3 regions of the Bradyrhizobium sp. th-b2 genome follow, and region 3 is predicted to be linked to each of the others. Evidence: predicted binding sites of a transcription regulator. Region 3 holds the regulator's gene; each other region holds the start of a gene.

Region 1 (6,267 bases), on a different contig from region 3:
CAAGCAGTGCGGCGGCTGCCACGAGACCTATCGCCTCAAGAAGGGCTGATCGTCGTTCGGTCAATCAAAAGGGCGGACGCTTTGAGGCGTCCGCCCTTTTTTGTGCCGGCCGTTTCTTGTTGGTGTTACTTCGTCAGAGACTACTTGGTGACCTGGCCGCGGATCTCGCCGCCCGGGTTGGCCGCGGTGTGGACGTTGACATAGTACTTGCCGGCGAGGAGATCGGCGGCCTGCGCGTCGGTCAGTGTTGCGCTGCCTTCGACCGGGCTCGACGTCGCGTTCGGGATCGCGACCGCGACGCCGGCATTCTTGCCGGCCTCGGCGGGGCCGTGGAAGTGCGCGGCAGTGGCGGGGCCCGAGAGACCGGAATAGGTCAGCTTCCAGCTGAGCTTCTTGCTCGCGGCGTCGTAGTCGATATCGGCGGTGCCGGTGCCGGCAGTGGTGGTTGCCGGCACTTCCGCCTTGCCATCCAGCTTCGCTGTCAGCTTTTCGGCAAAGGCCGGGCCGGCGAGGGCGATGGCAGCGCCGAGCGTGAGTGCGGCAAGCAAGGTCTTGTTGGACATGGTTCTCTCCCCTTTGACGTCACACGATGGTTGCAGTCTTCAAACAGCGGCTTTTCGGATTTATTCCCAAATTGATCGTGACTGCGGCAAATTTGATGCGAGCTTGTGCGACGGGTTGCCATCATACTGGTTGAGACGCTGAAGCGACCAATGACGGATCGGTGAATGTTGCGACGAATTCTTCTCCTGGCCGTCCTGGCCGGCTTAATCGGCTTCGGCGTGTTCTGGTGGCTGACGATCCCCGCGACCGTTGCCGCAAGCGCGCTGCCCGCCTACCAGCCCAACCTGGCCAACGGCCTCACAACGTTCAATGCGGGGGGATGTTCCTCCTGCCACGCCGTGCCGAAGCAGGACGACCGCACCAGGCTCGGTGGCGGCCTTGCGATACCGTCGCCGTTCGGCACCTTCTATGCGCCGAACATCTCGCCCGATCCGAACGACGGCATCGGCCGCTGGAGCGAGGCCGATTTCGTCACCGCGGTCATGAAAGGCACCTCGCCGTCGGGAACGCACTATTTCCCGGCGTTTCCCTACACGTCCTATCAATACGCCAAGCTCAATGACGTGCGTGACCTGTTTGCCTATCTGAAGACCCTGCCGCCGGTTGCCGGCAAGGTGCGCGGTCACGACTTGCCGTTTCCCTTCAACATCAGGCGCAATGTCGGCGTCTGGAAATTCCTGTTCATGAACGGCCAGCCGTTCATCGCGGACCCCAGCCGTTCGGCGCAGTGGTATCGCGGCGCCTATCTGGTCAACAGCTTTGGCCATTGCGCCGAGTGCCACAGCCCGCGGAATTTCCTCGGCGGCATCATCAGCGCGCAACGCTTCGCCGGCGGCCCGAATCCGGAGGGCGAGGGCTGGGTGCCCAACATCACGCCGAGGGGGCTCTCGGACTGGAGCGCGAAGGATGTCGCCTATTTCCTCGAGAGCGGGCAGACGCCGGACGGCGATAGCGCCGGCGGATCGATGGTGCGCGTGATCCGCAACACCTCGCAGCTCTCGCCGAACGATCGCGACGCAATCGCCGAATACATCAAGTCGCTGCCGCCGGTCGAGGGACCGCCGAAACCGGTGAAGAAGCCCGCGAAGGATTCCTGAGAGGTTTGCTCAGAGCGTGATCCATGTCGTCAGGCGCTTTCACCTGGCTTGGTCATGCCCGGGAGATTTAGCGGGAAGACCCGCTTCGCGAATCTGCCCGGCCATGACGAAAGTGGAGTCGAAGTCTACTTCGCGCCGAACGCCTTGAAGGTGATGATGGTGAGGGTGTCTTGGATGCCCGGGATCACCTGAACCTTCTCGTTGATGAAATGGCCGATGTCGGTGTCGTGGTCGACGTAGAACTTGACCAGCAGATCGTAATTGCCCGCGGTGGAGTAGATCTCGGAGGCAATCTCGGCTTCCGCCAGCGCGTTGGCGACGGTGTAGGACTGGCCGAGCTTGCATTTGATCTGGACGAAGAAAGGAACCATCAAAGTCGTCTCCGGGGGATTTTCGCGACTATAGGCCCAAAACGGGCCGCCAAGGCAAGGCCAACTCAAGGCCAACTCGCGGTAAAGTCAGGCGAACTTGCTGCCGATGGGCGGCCGGGCTAGGACAGGCCATGGTCTTGATCGTAACGGTCTCATTCGTATCAACCGCCGGTGCTGCGAGATGACGCCGGTCGCGCTCACCATTGCCGGCTCGGATTCCTCGGGCGGGGCGGGCATCCAGGCCGACCTCAAGAGCTTTGCCGCGCTCGGGGTTTTCGGGGCCTCCGCGATCACGGCGCTGACCGCGCAGAACACCAGGGGCGTCAGCGGCATCCATCCGGTGCCTGCGGCGTTCGTCACGGCCCAGATCGATGCGGTGTTTTCCGACCTCGACGTCGGCGCGGTCAAGATCGGCATGGTGGCGCAGGCCGAGACAATCGCTGCGATTGCCGAAGGGCTGAAGCGCTGGGCACCGCGCCACATTGTGCTCGATCCGGTGATGGTCGCAACCTCGGGCGATCGGCTGCTCGCGGCCGAGGCCGTCGATGCGCTGAAGACCATGCTGTTTCCGGTGGCATCGCTGATCACGCCGAATCTGCCGGAAGCGGCGGCGCTGCTGAACCAGCCGGTTGCCTCCAGCGAGGCCGACGTCGCGCGGCAGGGCAGGCAATTGCTGGCGATGGGATGCCGCGCGGTGCTGGTCAAGGGCGGTCACGGGCACGGCGCCGAGAGCATCGACTATCTGATCGACGGCGAGCGCAGCATCGCGCTGGCGGCGCCGCGCATCGCCACATCAAACACCCATGGCACCGGCTGCTCGCTGTCGTCGGCGATCGCAGCGGGGCTTGCGAAGGGCGAAGCGATGGAGGCCGCGGTGCGCAACGCCAAGGCCTGGATCACGGACGCGATCGCCGCCGCCGATCGCTTCGCCGTCGGACACGGCCACGGGCCGGTGCATCACTTCCACAAATATTACTGAGCCGGCGTAGCGCGGATCAATCTTGTAGCCCGGATGGAGCGAAGCGAAATCCCGGAGCGGATTATCCGCGGATGCAGGACCCGGATTGCGCTTCGCTCCATCCGGGCTACGCAGTCCTCTGCGCGCCTTGTTTCGCCGCGATATGCGGGCAACACACCGCCTGTTCCGCGCAGCCGCGACCGTCCATGTCGCCAGATTGTCGCACGCCGCTGTTATCCGCAGGGAAGGGGCGTGCGGCTGATTCTCGTTAACTGTTAGTGAGGCCTTGGGTCACGGGGGTCGTCATCGCCTTGTCACAGGAATCTGTTAGGTGCACAGGCATGGGAAGTGACTCCTTGAGTGAAGAAAGTCCCGAGCGGCACTTTCGCACTTTGTTTATCTCCGATGTCCATCTCGGAGCCCGCGGTTCGCAAGCCGACCGCCTGCTGGACTTCCTCCGCTCTCACGATGCCGACACGATCTACCTCGTTGGTGATATCGTCGACGGCTGGGCGCTGAAGTCGAACTGGTACTGGCCGCAGACCCACAACGATTTCGTGCAGAAGATGCTGCGCAAGGCGCGCAAGGGCGCCAAGGTGATCTACGTCCCGGGCAACCACGACGAGTTCCTGCGCAAATATTACGGCACGCATTTCGGCGGCATCGATGTGGTGGAGAACACCGTTCACACCGGCGCCGACGGCAAGCGCTACCTCGTGATCCACGGCGACATCTTCGATCTCGTGGTGCAGAACGCGCGCTGGCTCGCCCATCTCGGCGACAAGGCCTACGACTTCGCGATCCAAATGAATCGCTTCGTCAACTTCTTCCGCAAGATGTTCGGCGTGCCGTATTGGTCGCTGTCGCAATGGGCCAAGCTGAAGGTCAAGAAGGCGGTGAACTATATCGGCGCGTTCGAGGCGACGCTTGCGGGCGAGGCACGGCGCCACGGCTGCGACGGCGTGATCTGCGGCCACATCCACTACGCGACGATTCATGACGAGCACGGCATCCGCTACATGAATTGCGGCGACTGGGTGGAGAGTTGCACCGCGCTCGCCGAGCACGAAGACGGCAGCTTCGAGATCATCACCTGGACCGATCCGGTGCGCCGGATCGCGCCGGTTCCGCGAGTGACGGCACGCGCTGCATGACGCATATCCTGGTCGCGACCGATGCGTGGCATCCCCAGGTCAACGGGGTTGTCCGCACGCTGACCATGATGGCGCAGGCGGCGAAATCGCTCGGCGTCGAGGTGAGTTTCCTGACGCCGGACGAGTTCCGTACCTTCGCGATGCCGAGCTATCGCGATCTGAGGCTGGCGCTGCCGTACCAGGCCAAGGTCGCCAGCCTGATCGAGGCGGCAAGGCCCGACAGCATCCATATCGCGACCGAAGGCCCGATCGGGCTTGCGGTTCGCCGCTATTGCCGGAAGCGCGGCTTGCCGTTCACGACGAGCTTCCACACCCGCTTCCCGGAATACGTCTCGGCACGGACGCCTGTCCCCGAAGCCTGGGTGTGGCGTGTGCTGCGCTGGTTCCACAGGCCGAGCCGCGCGGTGATGGCGGCGACCCCTGAGCTGGCGGCAGAGTTGCGCCAACGCGGCTTCCGCAACGTGGTGCTGTGGTCGCGCGGCGTCGATACCGCGCTGTTCCATCCGCGTGACGTCGATCTCTGCCTGCCGCAGCCGGTCTATCTCAGCGTCGGCCGGGTGGCGGTGGAGAAGAATCTTGAGGCGTTCCTCGATCTCGATCTGCCCGGTACCAAGATCGTGGTCGGCGACGGCCCGGCGCGGGCGACGCTGGAGCGAAAATACCCTGAAACCGTCTTCCTCGGCGCCCGCCACGGCGAGGAACTGGCGGAAATCTATGCCGCCGCCGATGTGTTCGTGTTCCCGAGCCGGACCGACACGTTCGGCCTGGTGCTGCTCGAGGCGCTGGCGAGCGGCCTCCCGGTTGCCGCTTTTCCAGTCACCGGTCCCCGCGACGTGATCGGCGCGGCGCCGGTCGGTGTGCTCGACGACGATCTGCACCACGCCTGCCTGGAGGCGCTCGGCATCTCGCGCCAGGCCTGCGTCGATTTCGCCGCGCTCCACACCTGGCAGGCGTCGGCCCGGGTGTTCATCGACCGCTGCATGAACGTCCGCCCCGCGGCACCCGACGGCGAGGGGGAAGCGCTCGAATTCGGCGCCGAAGAGCACCATTTCGCCGCCCTGCCGGCCCCCCATCCCACCTTACGCTAGCCAACTCACGCTTAAGCGTCTTGCCCGCCAGCCTGCCGCCGCGATACAAATCGTGGATGACGGACACCACTCTCAATCCACCCGTCGCTGCCGCGGACATCGATGCCGCTGCCAGGGTGGTCGCGCCGTTCGCGGTGCGCACGCCGCTCCTGACCTTCCCCGTTCTCAACGACCGCGTTGGCAGCCAGATTTTCCTCAAGCCCGAAATGCTGCAGCGGACCGGATCGTTCAAGTTCCGCGGCGCCTTCAACAAGCTCGCCTCGATTCCGCAGGACAGGCGCAGCGGCGGCGTCGTCGCGTTCTCCTCGGGCAACCATGCCCAGGGTGTCGCCGCGGCGGCCAAGATCCTCAACATGCAGGCGACCATCGTGATGCCTGCGGACTCGCCGCTCACCAAGCGCGAGCGGACCAAATCCTATGGCGCCGAGGTCGTGCTTTACGACCGCGATCGCGACGACCGCGAAGCGATCGCCAACGGCATCGCCAGCAAGCGCGGCGCGACCTTGGTGCGCCCCTATGATGATCCCTTCGTGATCGCGGGCCAGGGCACCGCCGGCCGCGAGATCGCCGAGGACATGGTCGCGCTCGGGCTCGTGCCCGACATCGTGGTCGCACCGGCCTCCGGCGGCGGCTTGATCGCCGGCGTCGCCACCGCGGTGAAGGCGAAATTCCCGCAGTCCCAGGTGATCGTCGCCGAACCCGCCGGTTACGATGATCACGCGCTGTCGCTCAAGGTCGGGCACCGCGAGGCGCATCCGGCTGCGGCGCGCACCATCTGCGATGCGCTGATGGCGATGATGCCGGGTGAACTGACCTTCGCCATCAACAGCAAGCTGCTCGCAAATGGCGTCAGCGTCTCCGACGACGAGGTTGGCGCCGCCGTTGCCTTTGCCTATCGCGAGCTGAAGCTCGTGGTCGAGCCCGGCGGCGCGGTTGGACTTGCTGCGCTGCTGGCCGGGCGGATCGACGTCAAAGACAAGAACGTCGTCATCGTGCTCTCGGGCGGCAATGTCGACGCCGAGCTGTTCGCGAAGC
Region 2 (6,267 bases), on a different contig from region 3:
CAACGTGCTTGCCGCTGTGGTCGGTATGATGTTCACCGGCATCGGCGTCGGGCTGACCTTTCCGACCCTGATGGGCGTCGGCGCCGGTTCCCTGCCGCCGTCGTCGTTCGCCACCGGCTCCGCCGTCATCAACATGATCCGGCAGGCGGCGCTGGCGATCGGCGTCGCGATCTTTGTCGCGATCCTGGCCACGCCGGTTTCGATGGCCGGGCGGATCGCGGCGTTTCAGCGTGGCTGGTGGATCATGATCGCCATCACCATGGCCGCTTTCGTGCCGACTTACCTGTTCATCCGGCGCAAAACGAATCGCTAACGGCGGAAAGCCGCCGCCGCGCCATACCGCAGCCGCGACGGCGCCATTGTGGCGCCGCACCGAAACCTCAATCGAACCAGTCCCTTCCTCGCTGCGTCTCACCACGAGAAACGGCGCGCCTGCGAGCCCGGCGTGCCGTTCGGCTCGTGCGATGCGACGTTTTCCCGGAGGGATGTCATGCGAAAGATTGCGAATTGTCTTGTGACCACCAGCCTGGTGCTGGCGGGCGCGCTGGTTGCCCGGCCGCTGCATGCTTCCAATCTCGATGCGGCCTCGCAGGTCGATGCCGTCACCGTCTATCCCGATGGCGCGAGCGTTACCCGCGTCATCACGCTGGACCTACCCGCAGGTGACAACACGCTCATCGCCAACGACTTCCCGATGGGGCTCGATCCGTCCTCGCTGCGGGTCGAGGGCGAGGCGGGCGGAAGGCTGACGATCGGGGCGATCGACGCCCGGCCGCCGCGCCCGCTGCCGCCGGCCAACCTGCCCGAGATCGACAAGCGGATCGAGGCGCTCAGGGATCAGCGCGAGGATCTGCAGGGCATCATCGCCGCCGCGGAGGCGCGGCGCAAATTCGCCGAGCACTTCGCCGAAGCCGCACCGGTCGGCATCGGCGAGAAGGGCGAGGCGCGCCCGATGAGCGAGTGGCGCACCGCATTCTCGACGGTGGGGGATGAAGTCGCAACCGCCGACACCGCGATCCGCGACGCTACGCGCAAGCAGCGCGATATCGACCGCGAGATCGCGCGTCTCGAAGCCGATCGCGCCGCCAAGCCGCCGAGCAAGCTCGAGGTGCGAATCGAGCTTGCCTCCGCCGCCGCCACCCGCGCGACGCTGCGGGTGACCTATGCGGTGCGCAACGCGCGCTGGACGCCGCTCTACGACGCCCGTCTCGACACCGGCGCCAAGGACCGCAAGCCCGCGATCGAGCTGGTGCGCCGCGCCGAGATCACCCAGTCGACTGGCGAAGACTGGTCGAACGTGGCGCTCGCGGTCTCCACCGTGCGCGTCGCTCGCGGCGGCAATGCGCCCGACCTCAATTCGCTGATCGTGCAATATCCGCAGCCGCCGCGGCCGCTGGCGAAGCTTTCGGGAGAGGGCAGCATGCGGTCGCGCGAGGCCTTGGCCCCCGCACCTGCGGCCGACGCGGTCCAGCAATTCCGCTTTGGTGGAGGGCGCGCCGATGAGATGGAAGCCGTCGCGGAGACCGGCGCCTTCCAGGCCACCTTCAAGATTCCCGGCCGCGTCAGCGTCGTCGCCAATGAGGGCGCCAAGAGCCTGCGCATCTCCACGGCGACGATCACCCCCGATCTCGCGGTGCGCGCCGTCCCGGTGATCGATCCGACCGCGTTCCTGGAAGCGAGCTTCGTGCAGGCCGACGAGGCGCCGTTGCTGCCCGGACAGGTCGCGATCTACCGCGACGGCATCTTTGTCGGCCGCAGCCGGATGGCCACCGCCGCCAAGGACGAGACCGTGCGGCTCGGTTTCGGCGCCGACGACAAGGTCAAGATCGAGCGCACGGTGGTGAAGCGCAATGAAGGCTCCGCCGGCCTGATCGTGACGACGTCGAAGACCGACGAGCGCGCGTTCAAGACCACGGTGCGCAACGGCCACGACTTCCCGATCAAGGTCGCGATCCAGGATCAGCTCCCGGTCAGCGAGAACGACGACATCGTGGTCGAGATGCTGCCGTCGTCGACGCCTGCGACCACCACCAATCTGCGCGACAGGCGCGGGGTGCTGGAATGGGCGTTCGAGGCCAAGCCGGGTGATGTCAAAGACATCAATTTCGCCTGGCGGATGCGCTGGCCGAAGGACAAGGGCGTCGTGATGGTGCCGGCGGGCTAGAGGTGTCATGCCCCGCCTTGAGCGGGGCATCCAGTACGCCGCGGCCTGTCCGTTGAATTCGACCGCCTCTGGAATACTGGATCGCCCGGTCTAGCCGGGCGACGACATTGTTGTTTGTGCCGCGGGCAACCGACTCACTTCGCCTTCAGGAAGTCGCCGACTTCGAGCAGCACGAACTCGTCGTCATCGGCCTTGTTCGGGTCGCGGCTCGAGGAGAACGGCAGATAGTTGTCGTTGCCGACGATGATGTGGCTCTCGTCGACCCGGTCGACATTCTCGATGGTGAAGAACGGGAAGGTGTAGACGCCGTCGTTGAGCGGCTTCTTCGCCTTCTTGTTGGGATCGCGGATCTTCAGGAGGTCGATATAGGCGATCTTGCGCGCGGGCTTGCCGACATTGGCGTCGGACAGTTCGATCTTGTAGACGCGCTTGAACTTGGCAAGATCCGGGAAGCAGTTCTCGCCGCGGGCGCCTTGCGGGCAGGCCTTGTCGGCGGTGCCTTCGCCATTGTCGCGCTCGATCACGAGACCCTGGGTCGGGTCGATCATGTTGAAGTCGCCGATCGCATTGCCGTTCTGCTCGAACACATATTGCCAGTAACGTCCGGTGAACTTCTCCGCGGCGACGTCGAATTCCAGGATGCGCGAGGCTTCCTTGCCGTCGACCTTCTCCCAGTCCTTCTTGTCGGCATCCCATAGCGGTCCCTCGAGCAGGCCGTAGAGGAACTTGCCGTCCTTGGACGAGGCAAAGCCCTCATAGCCCTTGGAGCGGCGCAGGTTGACGTTGGTGTAGCTCGCACCGGGCGCGCCCGGCGACTGCACCGCCCAATGGTCAGGCGAACGCACCGGCTTGCCGTCGGCGACGGTCTCGAACACGGCAAGGATCTTGCCGGTCTTGTCGGCCTTCAGGATATAGGGTCCGAATTCGTCGCCGATCCAGAACGTGTCGTTGACGATCTGGAAGCCTTCGGTATCGAAATCTGCGCCGGTCAGATAACGCTTGGCGGTGTCCTCATGCACGATGCGGAACGGCACCTTCTTGTCGGGATCGTGCAGGAACACGGTCTCCTGGCGCTCCATCTTGCCGCTGGCCCAGTCGATCTTGTGCCGGTTCAGGTACAGCATCGAGTCCGCCGAGTTGTAGCGCGAGCCCATGCCGTTGTCGGTGATCACCCAGAACGAGCCGTCCGCCATCACCTTGATGCCGGAATGGCCCTGCAGCGGCTGGCCCTTGAACGGCAGCGACACGCCGGTCGGCCGCTCATAGGACTTGCCCATCACGGTGCCTATCGCGTCGACCCGCTTGCCGGTGGTGTACTTGCCCGAGGTCTTCAGATCATCAGGGGCATCGGCGGGCGCGTCGATGAAGCTCTCCGCCGGCATCACGGCGTGTCCCGCCAGCGTCGCCGGGAATTCGCCCTCGCTCTGCGCGAACGCGGATGTGGCGAGCAGGACGGTGGCGACAGAGCAAAGCAATGACAGGCGCATGGTTGGTCTCCCAAGGAAAGATACGAAGGAACAAACGATGCGGTGTTCTCGGAGGCGCCTGTTACAGGCGCCTGACAGTTTTGTGAATCGCCGGCGTTGCCCCGGGGATAAGCCTTGCGGCGTTACGTCGCCTTGCCCGCCGGCCGCATCGTCTGCGGCAGCAGGAACGGCACGCCGTTTGCGGTGTAGTCGATCGCAACGTCGATCTCGAAGATCTTGCGCAGCGTCTCGGCCTGCATCGCGGCGGCGCGGTCGCCATCGACGGCAAGCCGGCCGCGGTGCAGCAGCAGGATGCGGTCGGCAAACCGCATCGCGAGGTTGAGGTCGTGCAGGATCGCGATCACGGCGGTGCCGCGCCCGGCCCGCCGCCGCGCGGTCTCGACGAGATCAATCTGGTGCCGCAGATCGAGGCTCGATGTCGGCTCGTCCAGCAGCAACAATCCGGGGCCGTGCAGCGCCTCGCCGCAGGCGAGCTGCACCAGCACGCGGGCGAAATGCGCGCGCTGCTGCTCGCCGCCGGACAGCGTCGGCAATTGCCTGCAACGGAAATGCGCCAGCCCGACCTGGTCCAGCGCCGCCTCGACGAGGTTACGCGCCGCCGTGCGCGGGCTTTCGCCGGCGCCCATGCTGACGATTTCCTCGACGGTGAACGGGAAGGTGACGTTGACATGCTGCGACAGCATCGCGCGGTGCTGCGCCAGCTCGCGCGGCCCGTAGCCGTGCAGGTCACGCTGCTTGAGCCTGATCGAACCGCGGGACGGACGGAGGTCGCCGGAGAGCATCCGCAAGAGCGTTGATTTGCCGGCGCCGTTGGGACCGACGATCGCGACCATTTCGCCGGCGCCGATCCGCAGGGAGACTGCATCGACCAAGGTCGTGCCACCGACCGTCATCGACACCGATTGTGCTTCGAGCAGCGCGCTCATAGCGACACCAGCCCACGCTGGCGCAGCAGCATGGCGAGGAAGAACGGCGCGCCGATCGCCGCGGTCAGGATGCCGATCGGCATTTCGGCAGGTGCCACGATGGTGCGCGCCACCGTATCGGCACCGACCAGGAGGATGGCGCCAAGCAGTGCGGAGGCCGGCAGCAGCAGCCGGTGCGCGGGCCCGATCACGAGCCGCAGCAGGTGCGGCACCACAATGCCGACAAAGCCGACCACGCCGCAGACCGAGACCGCAACGCCGGTCATCGCCGACACCAGCACGATCGAGATCCGCTTCAACCGTTCGACATCGACGCCGCTGTGGAACGCCTGGGCCTCGCCGAGCACCAGCACGTCGAGCCCACGCGCGATCGCGAGGCAGGCGATCAGCGCAATAGCCAGCACCGGCGCCAGTGCCGTGAGCTTGGTCCAGGTCGCGCCGCTCAGCGAACCCAGCAGCCAGAAGGTGATGTCGCGAAGCTGGCGGTCGTCGGCGACGAACACCAACAGGCCGATGCCGGCATTGGCGATCGCGGCAATTGCAAGCCCGGCCAGCAGGAAGATCGCAATCGAGGTCCGGCCGCCGCGGCTGGCGATGGCATAGAGCACGATGGTCGTGAGCAGCGAACCGGCAAAGGCCGCGATCGGCAGCAACTGATGCTGCAGGAAGCGCAGGCTCTCGCCGAGATGGCTGTCGGTGAACACGATCGCCACCGCTGCGGCAAACGCGCCGCCGGAGGAGACGCCGACCAGCGCGGGGTCGGCGAGGGGATTGCGGAACAGGCCCTGCATGACCGTGCCGGAGACGGCAAGGAGTCCGCCGACCATCGCGGCAGCCGCAATTCGTGGAATCCGGATCGACCACACCACAAGCTGGTCGCGCGCGAGCAGCGGATTGGCGGTGCCGTCGGTCCACAGGCCGAGCGCGGCCGGAAGCCGCGACAGCGGAATGCCGGCGGCGCCGACCGTCAGCGCAACCAGCGCAGTCGCTGTGAGCGCCGCAAGCAGGCAGAGCAAAGTGAGTGTCGCCGCCGGCCGCTGCGACATGCCGGCGCGCCGTTGCTTGGTGCGCGCGCGGCGCTCGGCCAGCACGCTCATTGCCGGCAGTTCGCGGTCAGCGCTGCCGGCTTGAAGTTGTCGGCCTCCGGCGCCAGCGCCGGATAGAGCTTGACCGAGAGGTCGCGTGCCGCGGCCGCGGTGCGCGGTCCGAAGCCGAGCAGATAGAGCCCCTCCATCGAGATGAAGGCCTTGTTGGCCGCGACCGGCGTCACCGCGAAGCCCGGATGCGCGAACACCGCGTCAGCGGTCAGCGAGTCCTTGCCGCGATCGATCGACAGCACGACATCCGGTTTCGCCGCCACGATGGCCTCGTCATTGACCGGCTTGTAGCCGTCGTAGCCGTCGATTGCGTTGACACCGCCGGCGAGCTGGATGATCTCGTCCGCGGCGGTCTTGTGACCCGCGGCCATCGCCCGGCCGTTCAAGAGCGACATCACGAACATCACCCGCACTGGTTTTGTTACCCTGGCGCGCAGCGTGCGCAACTGGGCGAGATCGGTTTCCACGGCCGCAGCCAGGCAGGCGGCGCGCGGATAGGCGCCCATGGCGTGGCCGACCAGCCTGATCTTTTCGATCAGCCCGGCCTCCGAGAAGGTCTCGGGCACCAGCACCAGCGGCACCTTGGCCGCCTC
Region 3 (6,267 bases):
ACAAGGCGGCCTCGCAGGAAGCGCTCAAGTTCTTCAAGTACGCCTTCGAGAAGGGTGACAAGGCGGCCGAAGAGCTCGACTACATCCCGATGCCGGACTCGGTCGTCAAGCTGATCGAGAAGACCTGGTCGTCGGACATCAAGAGCTAAGTTCGATATTTCGAACACGGCCTGTGCCGCCTTCCAAGGGGGCGGCACAGGTTGAGCGACTAGACCCGGGCTCCTTCAGGGGCCCGGGTTCGCGCCCCGGGAGGCGCAAGCCGGAACGGCGCCCGGTCAAATGCGTCAGTGAAGATCGCTTCGGGGCGTAGCGGTTTGCGTGGCTTTCACATAGTAAAGAGGGGATTGGCGTGGCAGACATGGCTGTTCAGAGCGATGTGATGGAAGCCGCGGGACCTTACGATCGCGCCAAGGCCCTCAGCGCCTTCAAGCTGGGTGATCTCACCTTCTATTGGATCACCCGTATCTCCGCGATTTCGGTTCTGTTGATCCTCGGCGGCATCATCCTGTCGCTGATCGTCGGCGCCTGGCCGGCGATGAAGGAATATGGTTTCGCCTTCCTCTGGACGCAGCGCTGGGCGCCCTCGGCCGATCCGCCGGTGCTCGGCGCGCTCGGCCCGATCTACGGCACGCTGATCACCTCGGTCATCGCGATGATGATCGCGATCCCGGTCGGCATCGGTATCGCCATCTTCCTCACCGAGCTCTGCCCGCAAATGCTGCGCCGCCCGATCGGCATCGCCATCGAGCTGCTGGCCGGCATCCCCTCGATCATCTACGGCATGTGGGGCTTCTTCGTGCTGGGCCCGTTCCTGGCCAACACGTTCCAGCCCTTCATGATCCGGATCTTCGAGGGCGTGCCCGTCTTGGGTGCGGTGTTCGGAGGCCCGCCGTCCTATCTCAGCCTGTTCAACGCCGCGCTGATCCTTGCGATCATGGTGTTGCCCTTCATCACCGCGATCTCGGTCGACGTGTTCAAGACCGTGCCGCCGGTCCTGAAGGAGGCCGCCTACGGCATGGGCTGCACCACCTGGGAAGTCGTCCGCAGCGTCGTGATCCCCTACACCCGGGTCGGCGTGATCGGCGGCGTCATGCTGGCGCTCGGCCGCGCACTCGGCGAGACCATGGCGGTGACCTTCATCATCGGCAACTCGTTCCGCATCTCGTCGTCGATCTTCGCGCCGGGCACCACGATCTCGGCCGCGATCGCCTCCGAATTCGCCGAGAGCGACGGCCTGCACCAGTCCGGCCTGATCCTGCTCGGCTTGCTGCTGTTCGTGCTGACCTTCTTCGTGCTCGCCGGCGCGCGATTGATGCTGATGCGGCTTGAAACGAAGGCGGGGAAGTAACGCCATGAACCCGATCTACAAATCCCGCCGCCGCAGCGACATCGTCATCCGCGCACTCTGCGTCGGCGCGGCGTTGTTCGGCGTCACCTGGCTGGCGCTGATCCTGTTCACTCTGCTCTACAACGGCCTCGCCGGCCTCAGCGTGCAGCTGTTCACCCAGAACACGCCGCCGCCCGGCTCGACCGAAGGCGGTCTGCTCAACGCCATCGTCGGCTCGGTCATCATGACCGTGATCGGCGTCGGTATCGGTGCGCCGCTCGGCCTGTTCGCCGGCACCTACCTCGCCGAATACGGCAAGAACGACAAGCTCACCTCGGTGATCCGCTTCATCAACGACATCCTGCTCAGCGCGCCCTCGATCATCATCGGCCTGTTCATCTATGGCGCGGTGGTGGTGCCGATGCGCGGCTTCTCGGCGATCGCAGGCGCGCTCGCGCTCGCTGTGATCGTGATCCCGGTGGTGCTGCGCACCACCGAGGACATGCTGCTGCTGGTGCCCAATCCGCTGCGCGAGGCAGCCTCCGCGCTCGGCCTGCCGCGCTCGCTGGTGATCAAGCGGATCGCTTATCGTGCAGCGCGATCCGGTCTGATCACCGGCGTGCTGCTGGCGACCGCCCGCGTTGCCGGCGAAACCGCGCCGCTGCTGTTCACCGCGCTGTCGAACCAGTTCTTCAGCTGGGATTTGACCAAGACGATGGCCAACCTGCCGGTGACCATCAACAATTTCGTGCAGAGTCCCTACGCCTACTGGAAAGAGCTGGCGTGGAGCGGTGCGCTGCTCATCACATTCACTGTGCTCGCGCTGAACATCGGCGCGCGCATCCTTGGTGCCGAAAGGGCCGCAAAATGACCGAGCTTTCCGTCTCCACGACTGTCGCGAGCCACGTTCCCCAGGTGCCGCTGCCGGAAGCGCCGCCGAAAGTCACGGTGCGCAACCTCAACTTCTATTACGGCGAGCACCACGCGCTGAAGAACATCAACCTGACGCTCGGCACCAACCGCGTCACGGCGTTCATCGGCCCGTCCGGCTGCGGCAAGTCGACCCTGCTGCGCATCTTCAACCGGATGTACGATCTCTATCCGGGTCAGCGCGCGGTCGGCCAGCTGATGCTGGACCAGACCAACATTCTCGATCCCAAGCTCGACCTCAATCTGCTGCGTGCGCGGGTCGGCATGGTGTTCCAGAAGCCGACGCCGTTCCCGATGACGATCTACGAGAACATCGCCTTCGGCATCCGCCTCTACGAGAAGATCTCGAAGTCCGAGATGGACGACCGGGTCGAGAAGGCGCTCCGCGGCGGCGCGCTGTGGAACGAGGTCAAGGACAAGCTGAACGCTTCCGGCCTGTCGCTCTCCGGCGGCCAGCAGCAGCGGCTGTGCATCGCGCGCACCGTGGCGGTGCGTCCCGAGGTGATCCTGTTCGACGAGCCGTGCTCGGCGCTCGACCCGATCTCGACCGCCAAGGTCGAGGAGCTGATCCAGGAGCTCTCCGAGGATTACACGATCGCGATCGTCACCCACAACATGCAGCAGGCGGCGCGCGTCTCCGACAAGACCGCCTTCATGTATCTCGGCGAGCTGATCGAGTTCGACGACACCAACAAGATCTTCACCTCGCCGAGCGATCGACGCACGCAGGACTACATCACCGGCCGGTTCGGCTGAGGAGACAAGCGATGGCTTCTGAACATACCGCCAAGGCATTCGACAGCGACCTGCAGGAGTTGACCCGCCTGGTCGCCGAGATGGGCGGCCTCGTCGAGCGCATGATCACCGAGTCGGTCGACGCGCTGATCCGCCGCGACGTCGCGCTGGGCAAGCGCGTGGTCGCCGCCGACATCGAGATCGACAATCTGCAGCGCGTCATCGAAGAGCGCGCGGTGCTGACGATCGCTCGCCGCCAGCCGATGGCGATCGACCTGCGCGAGATCGTCAGCGCGATGCGCGTCGCGACTGACCTCGAGCGGATCGGCGACCTCGCCAAGAACATGGGCAAGCGCGTCGCGGCGCTGGAGAGCGATTTCCAGCCGCTGAAGCTGATCCGCGGCCTCGAGCACATGACCGACCTCGTGCTGTCGCAGGTCAAGTCGGTGCTCGACGCCTATGCCGCGCACGATCTGCCGGCGGCGATGAACGTCTGGAAGGGCGACGAGGAGGTCGATGCGATCTGCACCTCGCTGTTCCGCGAACTGCTCACCTACATGATGGAGGATCCGCGCAACATCTCGTTCTGCATCCATCTGATGTTCTGCGCCAAGAACATCGAGCGGATCGGCGACCACGCCACCAATATCGCCGAGACCGTGTTCTACATGATCGAGGGCCAGCAGATCACCGACAAGCGTCCGAAGGGCGATATGACCAATTTCGCCACCACGGTGCCGGGCAACTAGGGCATGATCCGCATCGGCGGAACCGGATTGTCGTCGCGACAAACCGTTTCCCACGGGGAATATGCTCAGGGGTTGAGTGTTTCGGTTTGCGTTTGGGCAACGGATCACCACAGAGAAAGAACTTAGACCGATGAGCGCACGCATTCTGGTAGTCGAAGACGAGGAAGCGCTGACGACACTGTTGCGCTACAACCTCGATGCGGAAGGCTACGACGTCGAAACGGTGGGACGCGGCGACGACGCCGACACCAGGTTGAAGGAGCGCATCCCCGACCTCGTTGTGCTGGACTGGATGCTGCCGGGCCTGTCCGGCATCGAGCTGTGCCGCCGCCTGCGGGCGCGGCCCGAGACCAAGCAGCTTCCGATCATCATGCTGACCGCGCGCGGCGAGGAGAGTGAGCGCGTGCGCGGGCTTGCCACCGGCGCCGACGATTACATCGTCAAGCCGTTCTCGGTGCCCGAGCTGCTGGCGCGGGTGAAGGGCTTGCTGCGCCGTGCGAGCCCGGAGCGGCTTGCCACCGTGCTGACCTATGGCGATATCGAACTCGACCGCGAGAAGCGCCGCGTGGCGCGCTCCGGCCGCCCGATCGATCTCGGGCCGACCGAATATCGTCTGCTCGAATTCTTCCTCGAGCATCCCGGCCGGGTGTTCAGCCGCGAGCAGCTGCTCGACAGCGTCTGGGGCCGCGACATCTATATCGACGAGCGCACCGTCGACGTGCATATCGGCCGCCTGCGTAAGTTGCTCAATCCGGGCCGCGAGCAGGATCCGATCCGCACCGTGCGCGGCGCCGGCTACGCGCTCGACGACCGCTTCGCGAAGGCCGAGCCGCAGCCGTAACGGCCGTGTGGCATTCATAAACCGCAACACGTTGTCGTCCCGGCGAAAGCCGGGACCCATACGCCGCGGCCGGCGCAATCGGCACGCGGCCAGACGGCTTTCAAACAACACCCATTCGTGGTTATGGGTCCCGGCCTGCGCCGGGACGACGCCGGTGATGCATCCGGGCTACGGTTCTCACAAAAAAATCCCCGCTTTCATGGGGATTTCTTTTTCAGTCCTACGCCAGTTTCCCGAGTGCTCACTTGATCTGCGGTTTCGCCGACGGCCGGCGGCGATCGCCGGCGGGCTGGTAGGCGACGCGCGAGTGGTGTGCGCAATAGGGCAGGCCGCCGAGCGCCTTGCCGCCGCAGAAGAAGAATTCCGGGCTCGATGGATCGCCGACCGGCCAGTGGCAGGTGGCTTCGTTCAGCTCGAGCAGCGACAGCCGCTGGCTCATCGGCACCACGTTGTCGTAGGAGATCGGATCGGGCTCCATCTCGACCTCGAAGGCATGCGCCAGCGCGGTGTTGCCGCGCGAGACCGGACGCGCCACCCGCATCATGTGCTGGGCGGGGCGGGCCTTGCGCTGCCGCGGCGCGGCCGTGGAGGGGGCCTTGGCGCGGCCGGAGAGGCCGAGCCGATGCACTTTGCCGATCACGGCATTTCGCGTCACATTGCCAAGTTCCGCGGCGATCTGGCTGGCCGAGAGGCCAGACTCCCAGAGCTTCTTCAGCTGCTCGACGCGATCGTCGGACCAGGTCAATACAGTCATCGCATTCTTCCTTTCGCATGGCGCCGGCCAGTCATTGGAGCGACGCTGCGAGCCAAATCCGGGTCAAAATCCCAGCGGCCAGAATCCCTTAGCCCTCGCCGGGCGCGGTCTTGCGCCCGAACGTTTACGTGTGACACGAAGGCTACTTAGAGGGTCCAGTACTGCCGCACGAGATGTCGTACCCGACAGGCCAAACGCTACAATATGGCGTGACTCTGGCGCAAGAGTCCGCGGCCGTGCGTCCACATGTTCCCACAAAGTTAAGCACTGTAATGAGGCTTTTCCACCGCACCGGAATGCTCCGGATTGCGCTCGTTTCGCATCGCAGGAAGGCCGGCAAAGGCCGGCTCCTGGCGATTGACACCTACTGGCCGCAGCATAGAATGGCTGCACGTGCCGCCCGCAAAGGCGGCCGTTTTGTTTTCCGAAGCTGGCCGTTGCTGCACTGGCGTCAAGGCGCGCACGGCAATTGTCGGCTTCAAACCGGCAGTGAACGCCATGACCAACAGCGCCTCGTCGCATCTGCTCCCCGTCTTCGCCCGGGTCGATCTCGGCTTCGAGCGCGGTGAGGGCGCCTGGCTGATCGCAACCAACGGCGACCGCTATCTCGACTTCACCTCGGGCGTTGCGGTGAACGCGCTCGGGCACGCGCATCCGCATCTGGTCCAGGCGCTGCAGGAACAGGCGACCAAGCTCTGGCACATGTCGAACCTGTTCAAGAGCCCGGACGGCGAGGCGCTGGCCGCCCGGCTGTGCGAGCAGAGCTTTGCCGACTTCGTGTTCTTCTGCAATTCCGGCGCAGAGGCGATGGAGGGCGTGATCAAGCTGGTCCGCCATTATCACTTCTCCAAGGGCCATCCCGAGCGCTACCGCATCATCACCTTCGAAGGCGCCTTCCACGGCCGCACGCTGGGCACGCTGGCTGCGACCG

Evidence for each region. The regulator PhoB, encoded in region 3, activates phosphate uptake and scavenging genes when phosphate is short. The targets are predictions, from matches to a motif close to TGTCATNNANCTGTCAT.
Region 1: K359_RS0148575 (UDP-2,3-diacylglucosamine diphosphatase) is a predicted target of PhoB. The motif match lies at 3,292-3,308, and genes of this name have one in related genera.
Region 2: K359_RS0109850 (esterase-like activity of phytase family protein) is a predicted target of PhoB. The motif match lies at 3,712-3,728, and genes of this name have one in related genera.

What each region holds. Positions count from the first base shown of each region.
Region 1 is NZ_KE384569.1:55,330-61,596, forward strand. It holds gene K359_RS0148550 (cytochrome c) at 1-49, shown strand, start outside; gene K359_RS0148555 (CHRD domain-containing protein) at 141-563, opposite strand; gene K359_RS0148560 (cytochrome c) at 729-1,661, shown strand; gene K359_RS0148565 (Lrp/AsnC ligand binding domain-containing protein) at 1,787-2,032, opposite strand; gene thiD (bifunctional hydroxymethylpyrimidine kinase/phosphomethylpyrimidine kinase) at 2,214-3,011, shown strand; gene K359_RS0148575 (UDP-2,3-diacylglucosamine diphosphatase) at 3,332-4,144, shown strand; gene K359_RS0148580 (glycosyltransferase family 1 protein) at 4,141-5,232, shown strand; gene K359_RS0148585 (threonine/serine dehydratase) at 5,289-6,267, shown strand, end outside.
Region 2 is NZ_AUGA01000005.1:74,159-80,425, reverse strand. It holds gene K359_RS0109860 (MFS transporter) at 1-313, shown strand, start outside; gene K359_RS0109855 (mucoidy inhibitor MuiA family protein) at 491-2,164, shown strand; gene K359_RS0109850 (esterase-like activity of phytase family protein) at 2,299-3,651, opposite strand; gene K359_RS0109845 (heme ABC transporter ATP-binding protein) at 3,774-4,577, opposite strand; gene K359_RS0109840 (iron ABC transporter permease) at 4,574-5,674, opposite strand; gene K359_RS0109835 (hemin ABC transporter substrate-binding protein) at 5,671-6,267, opposite strand, start outside.
Region 3 is NZ_AUGA01000007.1:283,161-289,427, reverse strand. It holds gene pstS (phosphate ABC transporter substrate-binding protein PstS) at 1-149, shown strand, start outside; gene pstC (phosphate ABC transporter permease subunit PstC) at 359-1,348, shown strand; gene pstA (phosphate ABC transporter permease PstA) at 1,353-2,198, shown strand; gene pstB (phosphate ABC transporter ATP-binding protein PstB) at 2,195-3,013, shown strand; gene phoU (phosphate signaling complex protein PhoU) at 3,025-3,741, shown strand; gene phoB (phosphate regulon transcriptional regulator PhoB) at 3,872-4,582, shown strand; gene K359_RS0113880 (GcrA family cell cycle regulator) at 4,824-5,336, opposite strand; gene K359_RS61220 (hypothetical protein) at 5,597-5,836, opposite strand; gene K359_RS0113875 (aspartate aminotransferase family protein) at 5,835-6,267, shown strand, end outside.